Regions from separate parts of the Streptomyces sp. NBC_01520 genome, predicted to be linked through region 3. Evidence: riboswitches for the same ligand, from Rfam matches in the RefSeq annotation. Region 3 holds a riboswitch; each other region holds the start of a gene.
The links. A riboswitch is a leader RNA that binds a small molecule or an ion and turns the genes downstream of it on or off. The one in region 3 is predicted to bind S-adenosylmethionine.
Positions count from the first base shown of each region.

Region 1: another riboswitch for S-adenosylmethionine. It lies ahead of OG524_RS09835 (aminotransferase class V-fold PLP-dependent enzyme); the one in region 3 lies ahead of OG524_RS31875 (hypothetical protein).
Region 2: another riboswitch for S-adenosylmethionine. It lies ahead of thrC (threonine synthase); the one in region 3 lies ahead of OG524_RS31875 (hypothetical protein).

Region 1 covers NZ_CP109404.1:2,161,200-2,167,870, forward strand. Annotated here, with positions in the region: gene OG524_RS09815 (NYN domain-containing protein) at 1-109, opposite strand, end outside; gene OG524_RS09820 (hypothetical protein) at 147-389, opposite strand; gene OG524_RS09825 (rhomboid family intramembrane serine protease) at 559-1,311, shown strand; gene OG524_RS09830 (Lrp/AsnC family transcriptional regulator) at 1,308-1,589, shown strand; gene OG524_RS09835 (aminotransferase class V-fold PLP-dependent enzyme) at 1,680-3,056, opposite strand; SAM riboswitch class IV at 3,229-3,346, opposite strand; gene trpD (anthranilate phosphoribosyltransferase) at 3,472-4,536, opposite strand; gene OG524_RS09845 (cytochrome bc complex cytochrome b subunit) at 4,661-6,286, opposite strand; gene OG524_RS09850 (Rieske 2Fe-2S domain-containing protein) at 6,283-6,671, opposite strand, start outside.
Region 2 covers NZ_CP109404.1:4,525,008-4,531,678, forward strand. Annotated here, with positions in the region: gene OG524_RS20540 (trehalose-6-phosphate synthase) at 1-69, opposite strand, end outside; gene OG524_RS20545 (glucosyl-3-phosphoglycerate synthase) at 126-1,076, opposite strand; SAM riboswitch class I at 1,230-1,357, shown strand; gene thrC (threonine synthase) at 1,376-2,674, shown strand; gene OG524_RS20555 (MoaD/ThiS family protein) at 2,703-2,978, shown strand; gene OG524_RS20560 (cold-shock protein) at 3,459-3,665, shown strand; gene groL (chaperonin GroEL) at 3,976-5,598, shown strand; gene OG524_RS20570 (DinB family protein) at 5,764-6,273, shown strand; gene OG524_RS20575 (GH1 family beta-glucosidase) at 6,407-6,671, opposite strand, start outside.
Region 3 covers NZ_CP109404.1:7,059,210-7,065,880, forward strand. Annotated here, with positions in the region: gene OG524_RS31865 (cytochrome P450) at 255-1,538, shown strand; gene OG524_RS31870 (cytochrome P450) at 1,535-2,761, shown strand; SAM riboswitch class IV at 2,967-3,077, shown strand; gene OG524_RS31875 (hypothetical protein) at 3,129-3,539, shown strand; gene OG524_RS31880 (family 43 glycosylhydrolase) at 3,842-4,813, shown strand; gene OG524_RS31885 (family 43 glycosylhydrolase) at 4,795-6,249, shown strand; gene OG524_RS31890 (siderophore-interacting protein) at 6,298-6,671, opposite strand, start outside.

The DNA.
Region 1 (6,671 bases), 4.9 Mb from region 3:
CGAGCGCCACGACCTTGCGGCGCACGCCTTCGGGCAGCGGACGGTCGAGCGACTCCGCGGCACCGTCGGCCTCGTCGGCCGGTTCGGCGCCGCCTGTCGGCTGCTCCACCATCCATCACCCCAATGTGTCTGTCCGCGCGGCCCCGTCAGGAGTCGGCACCCGGCCTGTCGACCAGCTCGATCTGGTCCACCGCGTTGCACCAACGACAGCGGACCGACTCGATGGTCTCACTGACCACCTCGCGCTCCTCGACACTCGACTCCCCGGCCAGGTCGAGATGTACGTACTCCACGACCTTGGAGGAGCGCGTCACGTCGAACCGGGTGAGATTGCCGCAGAGCGTGCAGCGCCAGCGGGTCCCGTCCGTAGGCAGGGGAACCGTCGTCATCGTTGCGTCCTCTTTCGTCGTTCGTCGAGTCTCGTGGTGCCCAGGTCTTCGATCTCGCGGTGCGCCGTCGAACTGCGGATGTCCTCGGGTAACCCTACGGCCTAGCGCATACCCATCGACACGGCGAGGCGGTCCGTCCCGTTGTCACCCGGTACGTCAAGCTCTGTACGTGATCGATTGGCGGGAAGTCGACTGGCGGGCACGGGCCAGGGAACTCGGGGCGGCGACCGCACCGGGCGGCGCACCGGTCACCTACGGGCTCATGGCGCTGTGCTTCGCCGTCTTCCTCCTCAGCCCGCTCTCCGGCCTCGCCCCGGTCCGCGGCTCCGCCGACGCCCTGCTCGCCTCGCAGGCCGGCTACTTCGAGCGGTGGGGCGTGATCCCCAGCGAACTCCTGGACGGCTCCGCCCACGCGGCACTCACCCCGCTCACCGCACTCTTCGTGCACGGCAGCTGGCTGCACCTGCTGGGCAACATGCTCTTCCTGTACGTGTTCGGCGCCATGACCGAGGAACGCATGGGCCGCGCCGAGTTCGCCTTCTTCTACGTCTGCTGCGGCTATTTCGCCCTGGTGGTCTACGCGGTCGTGCACTCGGGTTCCGACCAGACCCTGGTGGGCGCGTCGGGGGCGATCTCGGCGGTGCTCGGCGCCTTCCTCAGCCTCTTCCCCCGCGCCCGGGTCACCAGCCTCTTCCCGTTCCTCTTCTTCCTGCCGCTGCGCTTCCCCGCCTGGATCGTGCTCGTGTTCTGGTTCGTCCTGCAGTGGCTGGCGGCGCAGGGCGCGGGCAGCGGCCCGGGCGTGGCCTACCTCGCCCATGTGGCGGGCTTCGCCACCGGGTTCCTCTACGCCTGGGGGCGCTTCCGGGGTGGGGTTAGGGTGAAGGCTCCAGCCACGGCCACCGAGGGAGAAAGCAAGCCGTGATCACCGCGATCGTGCTCATCAAGACCAGCGTGGACCGGATTCCCGAGATCGCCGAGGCCATTGCCGCGCTGGACAGCGTCAGCGAAGTCTTCTCGGTCACCGGTACGTACGACCTGATCGCCATGGTCCGGGTGGCCAAGCACGACGATCTGGCCGACGTCATCCCCGGCCGCATCAGCAAGATCCCGGGCGTCGAGGGCACCGACACCCACGTCGCCTTCCGTACGTACTCGCAGCACGACCTCGAGGCGGCCTTCGCCATCGGCCTCGACGCGTAGGACATACGGACTCGACGCGTAGGACACCACGGCTTCGGCCGGGGACGGGAGTGCCGCTCCCGTCCCCGGCCGAAGCCGTACCCGAAGCCGTCAGATCTGTGCTGCGCCCCGGTCCGGGACGCAGCGGCCGCCCTCGGTGCGGTAGGTCCACCGCGCACCGGTACGGACCAGTTCCCGGACCGCGCCCAGGAACCGCTCGATGTGCTCGTCCGGCGTACCGGCCCCGAAGCTCACCCGGATGGCGTTGAGCGACCTCTCCCCCGGCTCGGCCTCCGGCGCACCGCACTCGCCCGGGTCCTGCGGCTCGCTGCCGAGCAGCGTACGGACGAGCGGGTGGGCGCAGAACAGTCCGTCGCGCACCCCGATGCCGTACTCCGCGGACAGGGCGGCGGCGAAGTGCGAGCTGTTCCAGCCCTCGACGACGAACGAGATGACGCCGACCCGCGGGGCGTCGTCGCCGAACAGCGAGAGCACCTTGACGGCGGGCACCTCCGCCAGTCCTTCACGGACCCGGGTGACGAGCTGCTGCTCGCGTGCGACCAGCCGGTCGAACCCGGCCTCGGTCAGGGCCTTGCAGGCGGCGGCGATGGAGTAGACGCCGATGACGTTGGGCGATCCCGCCTCGTGCCGGGCCGCCGTGGTGTGCCACTCCACGTCCACGCCCCCGTCGGTACGCCGGGCGACCTTGCGGGACGCGCCGCCGCCGGCGAGGTACGGTTCCGCGTCCAGCAGCCAGTCGGCGCGGCCCGCGAGGACGCCCGAGCCGAACGGCGCGTACAGCTTGTGCCCGGAGAAGGCGACCCAGTCGACGTCCAGCTCCGCGATGTCCACCGGGTGATGGGGCGCCAGCTGCGCCGCGTCGAGCACGATGCGCGCCCCGTGGGCGTGGGCCGCGGCGGCCAGTTCCCTGACCGGCCACAGCTCACCGGTGACGTTGGACGCACCGGTCACGCAGATGAGCGCCGGGCCGTGCGGGTCACGGTCGGCCAGCGCCCGCTCCAGCGTGGCGACGGCCTCGGCGGGGGTGCGCGGGGCGTCGAGGTACGTCACCCGGGCGTCGCGCCAGGGCAGCAGCGAGGCGTGGTGCTCGGTCTCGAAGACGAAGACCTGGCAGTCGGCGGGCAGCACGGAGGCGAGCAGGTTGAGGGAGTCCGTCGTCGAGCGGGTGAAGACCACCTGGTCCCCGGGACGGCAGCCGAGGAAGTCCGCGACCGTCGTGCGGCTGCTCTCGAAGAGGTCGGTGGAGAGCTGCGACAGGTACCCGGCCCCGCGGTGCACGCTGCCGTAGTACGGGGCGTAGGCCGCCACGTCGTCCCACACCCGCTGCAGGGCCGGGGAGCTCGCCGCGTAGTCGAGGGCGGCATAGGTGACGTCGCCACCCGTAACCAACGGAACAGTGACATCCGCCCCCAGAACGGGCAGCGGGGCACAAAGGGACTGGTCGAGGACAGCAGTGGAGACAGACATGGCGAACTCCCGTAACAGGCAGGCGAAATCCTCGCGCCGGCAGTACGCGGCAGCGCGGGGAAAGAAGAAAAGGGTGTGCGGAGAAGGGCGTTGAGCCCTATCGCATTCGCTTGCTCACAAGAGGCTCCCTAGGGACCAGGACCCCGGGGGTTGGCATCCACAGATGCCGAGGGGCCCGCGCTTGCCGCAGACCTCGCTGCCTGCGGCCCGGTCTTCACCCGGGGCACCCCGCCACGGACGGAGGGTTGCCGGACAGCGGGCCGGGGCCGTAGTCGCTGTCACTCATGACCTGCGCAGCATCTTGCCATACCTGCCTGTACACGCAAGGGCGCAGTCCGCGATCCGGACTGCGCCCTGCTTCACCTCACACGCCCGTGGGCCGTCGACACGCGCGACACGGCCGGAACGAGGGGTCCTACGCGTTGCTCGCGGCCACCCAGCGCTCCAGTGCGCGCTTGGCCGCACCCGAGTCGATCGACTCGGCGGCCCGCAGCATCCCCGCGGCGATCTGCTCGTTCAGAGTGCCCTCGCCCGGGTCGAGGGCGACCAGCGCGGCAGCCGAGTTCAGCAGCACCGCGTCGCGTACCGGACCGGTCTCCCCGTCCAGCAGCCGGCGGGCGACGTCCGCGTTGTACGAGGCGTCGGCGCCCCGCAGCGCCTCGACCGGCACCAGCTCCAGGCCGACGTCGCGCGGGTCGAACGCCTCCTCGCGCACGGTGCCGTCCCGGACGATCCAGACCCGGGAGGTCGCCGTGGTGGTCAGCTCGTCGAGACCGTCGTCGCCCCGGAAGACGAGCGCCGAGTTGCCCTTGTCGGCGAGCACGCCCGCGACGATGGGGGCCATCTTCACGTCGGCGACCCCGATGGCCTGGGAACGCACCCGGGCCGGGTTGGTGAGCGGGCCGAGGATGTTGAAGGTGGTCTGCGTGCCGAGCTCCTTGCGGGCCTTGGCCGCGTAGCGCAGGGCGGGGTGGAACTTCACGGCGAAGCAGAAGGTGATGCCCGCCTCCTCGGCGACCTCGGCCACCCGCTGCGGTGTCAGTTCGAGACTGACGCCGAGCTTCTCCAGGACGTCGGAGGCACCGCTCGCCGACGACGAGGCGCGGTTGCCGTGCTTGACGACCTTGGCGCCGGTCCCCGCGACGACGATCGCCGACATGGTGGAGATGTTGACCGTCTTGGCCAGGTCGCCGCCGGTGCCCACGATGTCGACCGTACGACCGGGCACGTGGATGGTCCTGGCGTGCGCGTACATGGCGTTCACGAGGCCGGTGACCTCGTCGACCGTCTCACCCTTGGCCCGCAGCGCGACCGCGAACCCGGCGATCTGCACGTCGGTGGCCTCGCCGCTCATGATGCGGTCCATGGCCCACGCGGTGTCCTCGGCGGTCAGGTTCTCACCGCGCAGGAGAGGGGTGAGCACGCCGGGCCAGGAACGGGCCGCCGCGCTGTCGCCGCCGTCCGGGGTCGCCATGTTCATGGTCCGCTCCTGGGGTCCACAGCCGATATGGGGATCGGTCCCCACCCTATCCAGCCCCGGGAACGGCGAAGAGCCCCGTCCATCGAATGGACGGGGCTCCTGCTGTGGCGATCAGCTGAGGTGATCAGTGGTGGCCGTGGCCGCTGGTGATCTCCTTGTACTCCTCGGCGGTGGGCTTGGCGATCTGGCTCTCGTCGCCGTAGTAGCTCTTGCTGAGCTTGGCCCGCAGCTTCTGGAGGGACGACGGCTTGCGCTCGACGCCGTTCTTGTCGACCGTGGGGCCGATCTCGACCGGCTTGTACTGCTCGTGCGCCGTGAGCGTGTGCAGCTGCTCCGGACCGAGCGGCTCGTGGATCTCGACGAACTCACCGTGCGGCAGGCGCTTGATGGTGCCGGACTCGCGTCCGTGCAGCACCTTCTCCTTGTCGCGGCGCTGGAGGCCGAGGCAGATCCGCTTGGTGACGATGAACGCCAGGACCGGTCCGACGAAGAAGGCGACTCGTACGAACCAGCTGATCGCGTTGAGCGACAGGTGGAAGTGGGTCGCCCAGATGTCGTTGCCGCCGCCGATCAGCATGACGAAGTAGATCGTCACCCAGGCGACGCCCAGCCCGGTACGGGTCGGAGCGTTGCGCGGACGGTCCAGGATGTGGTGTTCGCGCTTGTCCCCGGTGATCCACGACTCGATGAACGGGTACATCGCGAGCGCGCCGAGGACGACGCCGAACAGCACCAGCGGGATCAGCACGCCCAGGACCAGCGTGTGGCCCCAGAGGTTGATCTCCCAGCCGGGCATCACGCGGACGAAGCCTTCCGCGAATCCCATGTACCAGTCCGGCTGGGCGCCCGTGGACACCTGGTCGGGACGGTAGGGGCCGAGCGCCCAGATCGGGTTGATCGTGGCGATCGCGGAGAGGATCGCGATGAAGCCGAAGACCAGGAAGAAGAAGCCTCCGGCCTTGGCCATGTAGACCGGCAACAGCGGCATGCCGACGACGTTCTTGTTCGTCCTGCCCGGTCCGGCGAACTGCGTGTGCTTGTGGAAGAAGACCAGGATGAGGTGGCCGACCACGAGCCCGAGCATGATGCCCGGCAGCAGCAGGATGTGGATCGAGTAGAACCTCGAGATGATGTCCGTACCGGGGAACTCCCCGCCGAACAGGAACATCGAGATGTACGTACCGACGATCGGCATCGACAGGATCGCGCCCTGCGTGAAGCGCACACCCGTACCGGAGAGCAGGTCGTCCGGGAGCGAGTAGCCGGTGAACCCGGTGAACATGCCGAGCACGAAGAGCAGGAAGCCGAACAGCCAGTTGATCTCGCGCGGCTTGCGGTACGCGCCGGTGAAGAACACTCGGAACATGTGTACGAACATGCCGGCGAGGAAGATGATCGCGGCCCAGTGGTGGATCTGCCGGACCAGCAGGCCACCGCGGACGTCGAAGCTGATGTCCAGGGTCGAGGCGTAGGCCGCGGACATCCGGATGCCCTGCATCGGCTCGTACGAGCCGTGGTACACGACCTCGTTCATGCTCGGGTTGAAGAACAGCGTCAGGTACACACCCGTGAGGATGATGATGATGAAGCTGTAGAGGCAGATCTCACCGAGCATGAAGGACCAGTGGTCCGGGAAGATCTTGCGCATGTTGGCCTTGGCCAGGCCGTAGATGCCGAGCCGGCCGTCCGCCCAGTCGGCCACCCGCTCACCGGCGGGCGCCTTGCGCTGTGTTTCCGTCGTAGTACTCATCCGCGCTCCCAGAAGGCAGGACCGACGGGCTCTTCGAAGTCGCCGAGCGCCTCGAGGTTGCCCTCGCTGTTCACGCCGATCCGCAGCTGCGGAAGGGCGTGACCGGCCGGACCGAAGATGACGCGGGCGCCGTCGGAGAGGTCGAAGGTGGACTGGTGGCACGGGCAGAGCACGTGGTGCGTCTGCTGCTCGTACAGGCTGATCGGGCAGCCGACGTGGGTGCAGATCTTGGAGAAGGCCACGATTCCCTCGTGGGCCCACTCGCGCTCGCGCTTGTCCTTGATGTTGTCCGGCTCGATGCGGATGATCATCAGGGCTGCCTTGGCGATCTGCGTCTGGAAGTCGTGCGCGTCCTCCTCCAGGCCCTCGGGCATGGCGAAGGTCA
Region 2 (6,671 bases), 2.5 Mb from region 3:
ACGCAGGGTGTACGACACCGGGCCGCGGTTGGACGCGACGAGGACCTGGGCAGCGTGCTCGGAGACCATGTACCCGAACCTAGCCCGTTCGGGAAGCCGCCAAACGTGAAGCAGGACCCGCCTTGCTACGCCGCGTGCCGGGACGCGTACTCCGCGATCTCACGCATCGGCGGCCTCTCCTCGGTGTCCACCGCGTGGGTGCGCGGTACGAAGCCGTTCGCGCCCCGCTCGAACTGGGTGATCGAGGGCCGCACCAGATGCCCCCGGGAGAGCCGCAGCTGCGCGGTGCGGTAGATCGCCGCGGCCATCCTGCCGAGCGCCTGGCCGTCCTGGTGGCGGTGTTTGCGTACGCCGACGTCGACCTGGGCCAGTGCGTCCAGGCCCACCGTGTGCAGGGCGTCGACGAGCAGGCCCAGTTCCACTCCGTAACCGACGGGGAAGGGCAGCCGTTCGAGCAGGGAGCGGCGTACCGCGTATTCGCCGCCGAGGGGCTGGACGAAGCCGGCCAGCTGCGGCCAGTGCAGATTGAGCAGCGGGCGTGCCACGAGCTCGGTGACCCGGCCGCCCTGGCCTGCGGTGTCTCCCAACGGGCGGTCGTACATGGCCTTGACGAACTCGACCTCGGGGTCGGTCAGCAGCGGGCCGACGATCCCGGACACGAAGTCCGCCGAGAAGTCGCGCAGGTCCGCGTCGATGAAGCAGACGATCTCCCCGCTGGTCACCAGCAGTGACCGCCACAGCACTTCGCCCTTGCCGGGGACGGCGGGCAGCGAGGGGAGTATCGCGTCCCGGTGCACGACGCGGGCGCCCGCCCGCCGGGCGACCTCGGCGGTGGCGTCGGTGGAGCCGGAGTCGATCACGACCAGCTCGTCGACGAGCCTGACCTTCTCCATGAGCTCGCGTCTGATCTCCGTGACGATCGAGCCGACCGTCGCCTCCTCGTTCAGCGCGGGCAGCACGACACTCACGCTCGCACGGTGCGGATCCCTCGCCCGGGCGGCCGTGAGCCGTTCGAGCGGGCGGTCGGCGGCTGACCAGGAACGCCTGGTCAGCCAGCGTTCCACCTCTTCCAGCACGGTCGATACTCCCTGTATGTGATCCATCTCGCGGTTCGGACGACTATCTCCATCGCCCGGGGCTTCGGTTACAGTCTTGAACAACGCGGATGGCCCTCGCATGTCGGGGTCGGTCCGCGAATAAACGCCCGGATCAATGGTCCGGTGCCATAGCGCTCATCCAGAGGGACTGAGGGAACGGCCCGTTGAAGTCCCGGCAACCCTCCTGCCGACCGCGAGGTCACGGTGGGGAAGGTGCCAATTCCGTCTTGTGGCGAAATACGTCGCGAGGAAGATGAGGAGAAAGGGCCTCCGCCATCATGGCCGTGCAGACAGTTGCAACGAACAACAATTCTTCCGCCGTGGACCTCGGTCCCGCCGTAGCGCTTTCCTGCCGCGAATGCGGCGAGCGTTTCGAGCTCGGTCCCATTTTCGCCTGTGCGTCCTGTTTCGGGCCGCTCGAAGTGGCGTACGACCTGCCGAGCGGCTCCCCCGAAGAGCTGAAGAAGCGCATCGCCGAAGGCCCGGACAACATCTGGCGGTATGCGCCGCTGCTGCCGGTTCCCTCCGATGTCGCGGACAAGCCCAACATCAACCCCGGCTTCACGAAGCTGGTCAAGGCCGACAACCTCGCCCGTGAGCTGGGCGTCACCGGCGGCCTGTACGTCAAGGACGACTCCGGCAACCCGACGCACTCCTTCAAGGACCGCGTCGTCGCGATCGCCGTCGAGGCCGCCCGCGCCTTCGGATTCACCACCCTGTCCTGCTCCTCCACCGGCAACCTCGCCGGTGCGGTGGGCGCCGCCGCGGCCCGCGCCGGCTTCCGCTCCTGCGTGTTCATCCCGCACGACCTGGAGCAGGGCAAGGTCGTCATGGCCGCGGTGTACGGCGGTGAACTGGTCGGTATCGAGGGCAATTACGACGACGTCAACCGCTTCTGCTCGGAACTCATCGGCGATCCGCTCGGCGAGGGCTGGGGCTTCGTCAACGTCAACCTGCGGCCGTACTACGGCGAGGGCTCCAAGACCCTGGCGTACGAGATCTGTGAGCAGCTCGGCTGGCAGCTGCCCGACCAGCTCGTCATCCCGATCGCGTCCGGATCGCAGCTCACGAAGATCGACAAGGGCCTCCAGGAGCTGATCAAGCTCGGCCTGGTCGAGGACAAGCCGTACAAGATCTTCGGCGCGCAGGCCGAGGGCTGCTCCCCGGTCTCCACCGCCTTCAAGGCGGGCCACGACGTCGTCCGGCCGCAGAAGCCGAACACGATCGCCAAGTCCCTGGCCATCGGGAACCCGGCCGACGGCCCGTACGTCCTGGACATCGCCCGGCGCACCGGCGGTGCCGTGGAGGACGTGAACGACGAGCAGGTCGTCGACGCGATCAAGCTGCTGGCCCGCACCGAGGGCATCTTCGCGGAGACCGCCGGCGGTGTGACGGTCGGCGTGACGAAGAAGCTGATCGAGGCCGGTCTGCTGGACCCGACGCTGACGACCGTCGTGCTGAACACCGGTGACGGTCTGAAGACGCTGGACGCCGTCGCCCCGACGACCGGTGTGGCGGCCACGATCCGGCCCAGCCTGGAGGCGTTCCGCGCCGCCGGCCTCGCCGCCGCCAACTGACCACCCGAGACCGAAGGAAGGCACCCACATGAGCGTCAAGGTCCGCATCCCCACCATCCTCCGCACCTACACGGGCGGTCAGGCCGAGGTCCCGGCAGAGGGCACGGTCCTCTCCGAGGTCATCGAGTCCCTGGAGAAGGACCACCCGGGCATCGCCGCCCGGGTCCTGGACGACCAGGGCAAGCTGCGCCGCTTCGTGAACGTGTACGTCAACGACGACGACGTGCGCTTCGAGGGCGGCCTGGAGGCGGCCACCCCGGACGGCGCCGGCATCTCGATCATCCCGGCCGTCGCCGGAGGCTGACCGTCGGACACGGTGCCGGAGGCTGACCGTCGTTCGCGACGCCCGGGGCCCGACGCTCCCGCCCGGCCGCACAACTGCCTGAACATCATTGCCCCCTCCGCGAGAGAAGCGGAGGGGGCAATTCTGCATGGTTGAGCGCGGTACAGTTGGGGAAGTCCCCTCAGCTGCCCGTGCCGCCCGCATATGAGAATGCGCCCGGTCGCGACAAGAAGCAGCCAAAGTACGTGAACTCCTTGTGGCATAAGCCGCCTTTGTCCGGCCCGAATTGCCCCGGAGTATCACGAGTTCTCCATATCCGGGCGTTCAGGCCTGCCCAGAATTCTCGTCCGATTGACCTGTTGCAGAGGGCAGTTGGGCAGATACATTCGGCCGCGGTCGACGCGTTCCGGCGCACGCCACCCTCTCCTGTCGGAGGGTGAGTTTGACCCGGGCCCGCGAAGTGCGGTGCTCGTGCAAGGGCCAGTAATAGGGGAGTTAGGCATGGCTCAGGGCACCGTCAAGTGGTTCAACGCGGAGAAGGGGTACGGCTTCATCGCGGTCGACGGTGGTGCGGATGTTTTCGTCCACTACAGCGCGATCCAGATGGACGGGTACCGCACCCTCGAAGAGGGTCAGCGAGTTGAATTCGAGATCTCGCAGGGCCAGAAGGGGCCGCAGGCGGACATGGTCAAGCTCGCCGTCGGCTGAGCTCGGCACGGTCGGCCAACGACACTACTCACGCACGCAGGGTCCGTACCCCCGATGAGGGGATACGGGCCCTGCGTGCGTCCGTGCGCCCCCTCCCGGTTGTCCACGGACGGGGGGGACGCTTGCACTCGCAGGGGTCGAGTGCTAATCATTGGCGTTAGCACTCTCCAGGTGAGAGTGACAGAACTTGGACCGGGCCGGTGAGGCCCGCAGGCTCCGTGGGGCAAGGAACCACAGAGCACGCTGGCCGTCCGTCGCGGGCGCCTCTCGGTCCGGAGAAATCCACCCCTGTCCGGGAGGACCACTTCACATGGCCAAGATCATCGCGTTCGACGAGGAGGCACGGCGCGGTCTCGAGCGCGGGATGAACCAGCTCGCCGACGCCGTCAAGGTCACCCTCGGCCCCAAGGGCCGAAACGTCGTCCTCGAGAAGAAGTGGGGCGCGCCCACGATCACCAACGATGGTGTTTCCATCGCCAAGGAGATCGAGCTCGAGGACCCGTACGAGAAGATCGGTGCGGAGCTGGTCAAGGAGGTCGCCAAGAAGACGGACGACGTCGCCGGCGACGGTACGACCACTGCCACCGTTCTCGCCCAGGCACTCGTCCGCGAGGGCCTGCGCAACGTCGCCGCGGGTGCGAACCCGATGGCTCTGAAGCGTGGCATCGAGAAGGCCGTCGAGGCCGTCTCCGCCGCTCTGCTGGAGCAGGCGAAGGACGTGGAGACCAAGGAGCAGATCGCTTCGACGGCCTCCATCTCCGCTGCTGACACCGAGATCGGCGCCAAGATCGCCGAGGCTATGGACAAGGTCGGCAAGGAAGGCGTCATCACCGTCGAGGAGTCCCAGACCTTCGGTCTGGAGCTTGAGCTCACCGAGGGTATGCGCTTCGACAAGGGCTACATCTCGGCGTACTTCGCGACCGACATGGAGCGTATGGAGACGTCCTTCGACGACCCGTACATCCTCATCGTCAACTCCAAGGTCAGCAACGTGAAGGACCTCCTTCCGCTGCTGGAGAAGGTCATGCAGTCGGGCAAGCCCCTGCTGATCATCGCCGAGGACGTCGAGGGCGAGGCCCTGTCGACCCTGGTCGTCAACAAGATCCGTGGCACCTTCAAGTCCGTCGCCGTCAAGGCTCCGGGCTTCGGTGACCGCCGCAAGGCCATGCTCGGCGACATCGCCATCCTCACCGGTGGCACCGTCATCTCCGAGGAGGTCGGTCTCAAGCTGGAGAACGCCGGCGTCGACCTGCTCGGCACCGCTCGCAAGGTCGTCATCACCAAGGACGAGACGACGATCGTCGACGGTGGCGGTGACAGCGACCAGGTCCAGGGTCGTGTCAAGCAGATCCGTGCCGAGATCGAGAACTCCGACTCGGACTACGACCGCGAGAAGCTCCAGGAGCGCCTCGCGAAGCTGGCCGGCGGCGTGGCCGTCATCAAGGCCGGCGCCGCCACCGAGGTGGAGCTCAAGGAGCGCAAGCACCGCATCGAGGACGCGGTGCGCAACGCCAAGGCCGCCGTCGAGGAGGGCATCGTCGCCGGTGGTGGCGTGGCTCTGCTCCAGGCCTCGGCCGTCTTCGAGAAGCTCGACCTGACCGGTGACGAGGCCACGGGCGCCAACGCCGTGAAGCTCGCGCTGGAGGCTCCGCTCAAGCAGATCGCCGTCAACGGTGGTCTCGAGGGTGGCGTCATCGTCGAGAAGGTGCGCAACCTGCCGATCGGTCACGGCCTCAACGCCGCGACCGGCGAGTACGTCGACATGATCGCCGAGGGCATCATCGACCCGGCGAAGGTCACGCGCTCCGCCCTGCAGAACGCCGCGTCCATCGCCGCGCTCTTCCTCACCACCGAGGCCGTCATCGCCGACAAGCCGGAGAAGGCCTCCGCGGCTGCTCCGGGCGGCATGCCGGGCGGTGACATGGACTTCTGATCCTCGGATCAGCAGCTCCACGCAGCGTCAGCTGCACCCCGCAGTACCTGTACGACGCCGGCCCCCGGGATTCGTCCCGGGGGCCGGCGTCGTTCCTGTCCGCGTGATCGCGGGGGTGCCGGATACTGGTCCCTCTCCGTCCCCCTCCCGAAGGAGCGCACGCCCGTGACCACGGACTCCCGGACAGGCCCGCCGGTTTCGGGCAGCGAGCGTGAGACTCTGCGGGCCTTCCTCGACTACCACCGGGCCACCCTGGCCATGAAGTGCGAGGGGCTGGACGACGACGAGCTGCGGCGGCGGTCGATGCCCCCGTCCACGCTCTCGCTGCTCGCACTGGTGCGGCACATGGCCGAGGTGGAACGGGCCTGGTTCCGCCGCGTGTTCGAGGACAACGGGGCGCCGATGGTCTGGTCCGACCGGATCGACTTCCAGGCTGCCTACGACGCGAGCGCCTCGAACAGGGTGGAGGCGTTCGGCGCCTGGGAGGCCGAGGTGGAGAATTCGCGCCGCGTCGAGCGGGAGGCCGATTCCCTGGACCTGCTGGGCCGCCAGCCGCGCTGGGAGAAGGAGGTGTCGCTGCGCCTGGCGATGGTGCACGTGCTCCTTGAGTACAGCCGCCACAACGGGCACGCGGACCTCCTGCGCGAGGGCGTCGACGGGACCGTGGGGGCGTGAGGACTTCGCACGCTGTGGCCCGCACCCCGTGAACGGAAGGACAAGGGGAGGCGGGCCACAGCTGTTCGACGGCGGTGCGAGGCGTGGGGGCCCCGGTGGTCGGCGGCGGTGCGAGGCGTGGGGGCCCCGGTGGTCAGGGGCGTTCGAGGCCGCCCCGCGCGATGACGTCCGCGTACCAACGGGCGCTGTCCTTCGGGGTGCGGCGCTGCGTGGCGAAGTCGACGTGCACGATGCCGAACCGCTTGCTGTAGCCGTACGCCCACTCGAAGTTGTCAAGGAGCGACCACAGGAAGTACCCGCGTACGTCCACGCCGTCCCCGATCGCGCGATGCACGGCCGACAGGTGGGCGTCCAGGTACGCCACCCGTTCCGGGTCGTGGACCTGGCCCGACGGGTCG
Region 3 (6,671 bases):
GGCGAGCGCCTCGCGGTCGCCCGCCCTGATCCGTTCACGCATGCGCTCACGATCGTCCTGTCCGTCGCACCTCGCACCAGCTGTCTCCCCGGACCGGACGCGGGGTTCCCGTGATCCACGCCATAGCTATGTGATCGTGAACAGTCGGGAAATGGGCGCGACAGTAACCCAATGCTTCACTGAACCTCCTTATAGTGGTCGCGCGTTGATCGTATGGCCGCAACGCGCGAAGCCGTCTGCCAGGAGTCCGCACGATGACGAGCCCCTTCTTATCCACCGCGCCCGCGTCCGGCAGCTGCCCCGCGCACGCCGCCACCGCTCCCGTACCGCTCGGCGGACCGGACTTCCACACCGACCCGCAGGGTCTGTACCGGACGATGCGCCACGCGTACGGGCCCGTGGTCCCCGTCGAGCTCCCCGGCGGCTTTCCGGCCTGGCTGGTCGTCGGCTACCGGGAGCTCCATCAGGTCACCAGTGACGGTGAGCTGTTCCCGCGGGACGTCGGGCTGTGGAACCAGTGGGAGCACATCCCCGAGGACTGGCCGCTGCTCCCCATGGTGGGGCGGCCCATGCCGTCCATCTACTTCACCGCGGGCGCCGAGCACCGGCGGCACTCCGAGATGGTGGTGCCCGCGCTGGAGGGCGCGGACCCGTTCGAGATCCGGGAGCACTGCGAGCAGCTCGCCGACCGGCTCGTCGACGACATGTGCGGCCGGGGTACGGCCGACCTCGTCGCCGAATTCGCCGAACCGCTGCCCGTGCTCGTCCTCGCCCGGCTCGTCGGCTTCCCCGACGCGGAGGGCGCGGACATCGCCCGGGTCCTGAAGGACCTGGCCGACGGAGGACCCGGGGCGCAGGAGGCGTACGGGCGGTTCGGCGAGCACATGCGGCGGCTCGTGGCGGCCAAGCGGGCCGAGCCCGGGGACGACGTCACCTCGCGGATGCTCGCGGATCCCGCGCCCTTCACGGACGAGGAGTACGCGCTCGACCTGATGGCGATCACGGCGGCGGGCCACCTCACCACCGCCGACTGGATCGGCAACTCGCTGCGTCTGATGCTCACCGAGGACCAGTTCGCCGACTCGCTCGCCGGCGGCCGGCGCAGCATCGGCGACGCGATGAACGAGGTCCTGTGGGAGGAGAGCCCCACCCAGATCCTGGCCGGCCGCTGGGCGGTCCGTGACACACAGCTCGGCGGCCGGACGATCAAGGCCGGGGACATGCTCCTGCTGGGTCTGGGCGCGGCCAACACCGACCCCCTGATACGCCAGGAGCTGGGCCCCGGCGCCGCGGCGCACGGCAGCAACGCGGCGCACCTCGCCTTCAGCCACGGCGAGTACCGCTGCCCCTTCCCCGCGCAGGTGATCGCCGAGACCATCGCCCGCACCGGGATCGAGGTCATCCTCGACCGGCTGCCCGACCTCCAGCTCGCCGTACCGCCCCAGGAACTCGTGCGGCGGCCCTCCGCCTTCCTGCGCGGGATGAACGCGCTGCCCGTCCGGTTCGCTCCCGTACGCACGACAGGAGACCTGCTGTGAACTGCCCGCACGCGACCGTGGTCGTCGACCCGCTGGTCCAGGACCTCGACGGTGAGACCGAGCAGCTGACCAGGGGCGGCGCCCCGCTGGCCCGCATCGAACTCCTCGGGGTGCCCGCCTGGACCGTCACCCGGCACGCGGAGGCACGTCAACTCCTCGTCGACACACGGCTGGTGAAGGACCTGGATGCGTGGGGGCTGTGGCAGAGCGGCGAGGTCACGCACGCCTGGCCACTGATCGGCATGATCGACGCGGGGCGCTCCATGTTCACCGTGGACGGCGAGGAGCACCGCCGGCTGCGGACGAAGACCTCCCAGGCGCTCACCCCGCGCAGGCTGGAGGCGATCCGCCCGGCCATCGAGAAGTTCACCGAGGAGCTGCTGGACGCACTCGCCGAGCAGGGCAAGGACGGCGTCGTCGACCTCAAGACGGTGTTCGCGCAGCCGCTGCCGATGCGGGTGGTGGGCCTGCTGATGGGGGTGGACGAGGCACAGCACCCGATGCTGACGAAGCGCTACAAGGCGTTCTTCTCCATGCTCACCCCGCAGGAGGAGCGCATGGCGCTCATCGCGGAACTGGACGTCTTCTACGCGGAGCTCGTACGGGAGAAGAAGGCCCGCACCACCGACGACCTCACCAGTGCGTTGATCCTCGCGGAGGAGGGCGGCGAACCGCTCACCGAGGAGGAGGTCGTCGGCAACCTCAAGGCCATGGTGGCGGCCGGGCACGAGACCACGATCGGGCTCATACTCAACGCCGTACGGGCGCTGCTCGCCCACCCCGACCAGCTGCGGAAGGTACTGGACGGGGAGATCCCCTGGGACACGGTGGTCGAGGAGACGCTGCGCTGGGACACCCCCACCACGCATCTGCTGATGCGGTTCGCCACGGAGGACATCCAGGTCGGTGAGCAGGTGATAGCCAAGGGGGAGGGCGTGGTGATCTCCTACCGGGCCATCGGGCGCGATACCGCGCAGCACGGCGAGGACGCCGACGCCTTCGACATCACCCGCCCGACGCCCATCCGGCACATGACGTTCGGTCACGGGCCGCACATCTGCCCCGGCGCCGCCCTGTCCCGGGTGGAGGCGGGCATCGCACTGCCCGCGCTGTTCGGCCGCTTCCCGGAGCTGAAACTCGCCGTACCGGACGAGGAGATCCGCAAGCTGCCCGTGATGACGCAGAACGACATGGAGGCGTTTCCCGTGCTGCTGCACGGCTGAGGTCGCGGGCTGTCGGGGCCGGGAACGTGCGGGTGCCGTCCGGGACGAGGGCGCCCGGGCCGGGGAGCGTGCGGGGGCGGAACGGGTGGTGCGTGCGCCGGGGTGTGCGGGGCACGCAGGGGGCGTGCGCCGGGCCAGGACGGGGCGTGCGCCGGGGCGGTGCGGGCATCCTGACGGCCTCTCGGCTCCTGTTACGCTTTCCGTGGGTCATGAGTTCCAGTGGTAAGCCCCGGCTCGCTGGACGGCACCCCGCTCCGCTGCGGGTGCTCCGGGTGACGACCCGCTCCGCGCGGCACCGCGCGGGGAACAGCGGACCACCGGGGACGGGCCCCCGGGGTCCACGACCCCGGAAGGCGGGCGACGGCCCATGCTCCCCCACTTCATTCACCACGACGGCTGCACGCGGTACGCCCCCGGCCACCACGTGCACTGGATCCACGCCAAGAAGTGCGCGCAGGAGCCCGGCCAGGCCGTCGAGCTGCTGCTGACCTCCAGCGACGTGCGGGACGACGGCTGGCTCGCACTGCGCGCCGCCTTCGACCACGCGGGCGATCTGCCCGAGGTCTGGATGCACGCCCCCGCCGATCTACGGGAGTTGCTCGCCCGTCACCGGGGCAGGGTCTTCTGGCTGCCGCGCTGGCACGCGCTGCGGTTCGTGGGCCTCGACGGCGAAGCCACCGGGCTGGTGAACGTCGGCACCGAGGGCGGCGCACTGTGCGCGACCACGGCGCCCGGCCCGCAGCGCACCGCCCGCGGGGACTTCACCTACGGGCTCTAGCGGGCGTGATCGGTCGGACGCGACGCTCCCGTCGCGCCCGACCGGTCAACCGCGCCTGGAGTCACCGCTGTTCGTGATGTCGGACGTGACACCGGTATCCGGCGAATCCCTGCGCGATCCGTTGACGCAAGACGCGTTCGATTCTACGGTCCCGTCCGAAGTGCCGAGCGTCATTCGGTATATCGAACACATGGGGATGGCATGGACACGGCAACCGATTCGCCGGCGGCGGCGACCAACCGGTGCCCGCCCGCCCGTACCGCCCCGCTCCCCACCCCACGACCGAAGGAGGAGATCTCCTCATGAGCTGCACCCTGAGAAGGACCCTCGCTGTTCTCCCCGCCGCGCTGCTGATGGCCCTCGTGCCCGGCAGCGCCTCCGCGTACCCCAACCCCGGTGCCGTCAACGGCGACATCGTCGTCCACGACCCGTCCATGATCCGGAGCTCGTCCGGCCAGTACCTGCTCTACTCCACCGGAGAAGGCCTCCAGCTCCGCACCTCCACCGACCGCACCGCCTTCGGCCGGTCCGGCAACGCCTTCACCACGAAGCCGAGCTGGTGGAAGAACTACTCCTCCGCCTCGGACCCCTGGGCCCCCGACATCTCCTACCGGGGCGGCAAGTACCTGATGTACTACGCCGTCTCGTCCTTCGGCTCCAACACCTCGGCCATCGGGCTCGCCGGCTCCACCACCGGCCTGGCGGGCAGCTGGAGCGACTACGGCATCGTCTACACCTCGAACTCGTCGAGCGACTTCAACGCCATCGACCCCAACCTCTTCGTGGACGACGACGGCAAGTGGTGGCTGTCCTTCGGCTCCTGGTGGACCGGGATCAAGATGATCCGCGTCGACCCGTCGACCGGCAAGCAGTACGCCGGGGACACCGCGCGCCGCTCCCTCGCCTCCCGCCCCACCGGGACCAAGGCCGTCGAGGCGCCCTCGATCGTGAAGCGCAACGGCTACTACTACCTCTTCGCCTCGTACGACACCTGCTGCGCCGGCACCAGCTCCACGTACAAGATCAAGGTGGGCAGGGCGACGAGCGTCACCGGGCCCTACAAGGACCGCAACGGCGTCGGCATGCTCAGCAACGGCGGCACCCCCGTCATGGAGTCGCACGGCCGGTACATCGGCCCCGGCGGCCAGTCGATCCTGGCGGACTCCGACGGTGACCTGCTCGTCTACCACTACTACGACGGCCAGGACAACGGCACCCCGAAGCTCGGCGTCAACCTACTGAACTGGAGCAGCGGATGGCCCGTCGCCTACTGACCCTGCTGAGCGCCCTCCTGCTCGCCCTCGCCCTCGGGCAGTCGACATCGGCGTCGGCGGCCGAGGGCCGTCCGTACACGAATCCGGTCAAGGCGCAGAAGGGCGCCGATCCCTGGATCTCCTACCACGACGGCAACTACTACCTGGTGTCGACGAGTTGGACCGACGTCATCACCATGCGCAAGTCCCCCACACTGGCCGGGCTCGCGACCGCGCCGAGCGTGCAGGTGTGGCAGGGCGACGCCGCCTCCCGCTGCTGCAACATCTGGGCGCCCGAACTGCACTACTCGGGCGGCCGCTGGTACCTGTACTTCGTCGCGGGGCAGAACATCGCCGACTACAACCCCACACAACGGGTGCACGTGCTGCAGAGCGCTGGTTCCGACCCGATGGGGCCCTACACGTACCGCAACCAGCTGGGCAGCACCTGGATGCTGGACCCGAGCGTGCTCACCGTCAACGGCTCGATGTACCTGCTGGGCAGCGCGAGCGGCGGCGGTACGCAGAACCTGGTGATCGCGCCGATGTCGAACCCGTACACGCTCAGCGGTTCGTTCTCGACGATCTCGACGCCCACCTACGACTGGGAGAAGTCGGGCGGCACGGTCAACGAGGGGGCCGAGGTGCTCCAGCGGGGCGGGAAGACCTTCATCGTCTACTCCGCCAGCGGCTGCTGGACCCCCGACTACAAGCTGGGGCAGCTCACCCTGACCGGCTCGAACCCGCTCTCCGCGTCCTCCTGGACGAAGAAGTCCACCCCGGTCTTCCAGCGGAACAACGCCGCCGGGGTCTACGGGCCGGGCCACAACGGCTTCTTCACCTCGCCCGACGGCACGGAGAGCTGGATCGTCTACCACGCCAACGACTCGGCGTCCGACGGCTGCGACAACGGACGTACGGCGCGGGCGCAGAAGTTCGGCTGGAACAGCGACGGCACCCCGGATCTCGGCACACCCGTCGCCCTCGGTACGACACTGGCCGGCCCCTCCGGCGAGACGGCGTCCACACCGACCGCGTACACGGTGGTCAGCCGGGCCACCGGGAAGTGCCTCGACGTGAACGGCGCGTCGACCGCCGACGGGGCGAACGTCCAGCAGTGGACGTGCGACGGCAGCACGAAACAACGGTGGCGGATCGAGGACCGGGGCGACGACACGAGCAGGCTGGTGAACGTCGCGACGGGCAAGGTACTCGACACGGCGGACTGCTCGACGGCCGACGGCGCCGACCTCCGTCAGTGGTCGTGGCTCGACAACACCTGCCAGCGCTTCCGCTTCGTCACCACCGACACCGGCGGCTGGGTACGCATCGTCAACCAGGCCACCGGGAAGGTCGCCGACGTGGCGGACTGCTCGGCCGCCGACGGCACCGACGTACGGCAGTGGACCTGGCTGAACAACACCTGCCAGCAGTGGAAACTCACCCCGGCGGCGTGACGCCCGAGGGCCCGGGCCCCGAAGGCCCGGGCCACTCGCCGGAACAGCTCACAGGCCGAGCGTGCTGAGACGGTCCTCGTACCGGATGGTGAGGTCCTCGGGCTCGTCGGCCGGGTTGTCCCACATGCTGTCCAGCTCGGCCCGCACGGCGGCGGGCAGTGCCTCGTAACGTTCGGTCCAGGAGTCGCCGTCCGGCATCCAGTACCCGACGACCTTGAACCGGTCGGCGGGCAGCTTCAGTTCCTTGCGCAGGTAGCGGCGTACGGCACGCAGGGCGTCCGTCTGGCCGGCCACCCACACATAGCCGTCGGTCAGGTCGGTGCCGGGCGGGATCGCGGCGCTCACCAGTTCGGCCAGGCGGCTGGGGCCGTGACCGTTGCCGCCATAGGTCCACGTCGCCCGGACGCCGGGCCGGTCCGGGA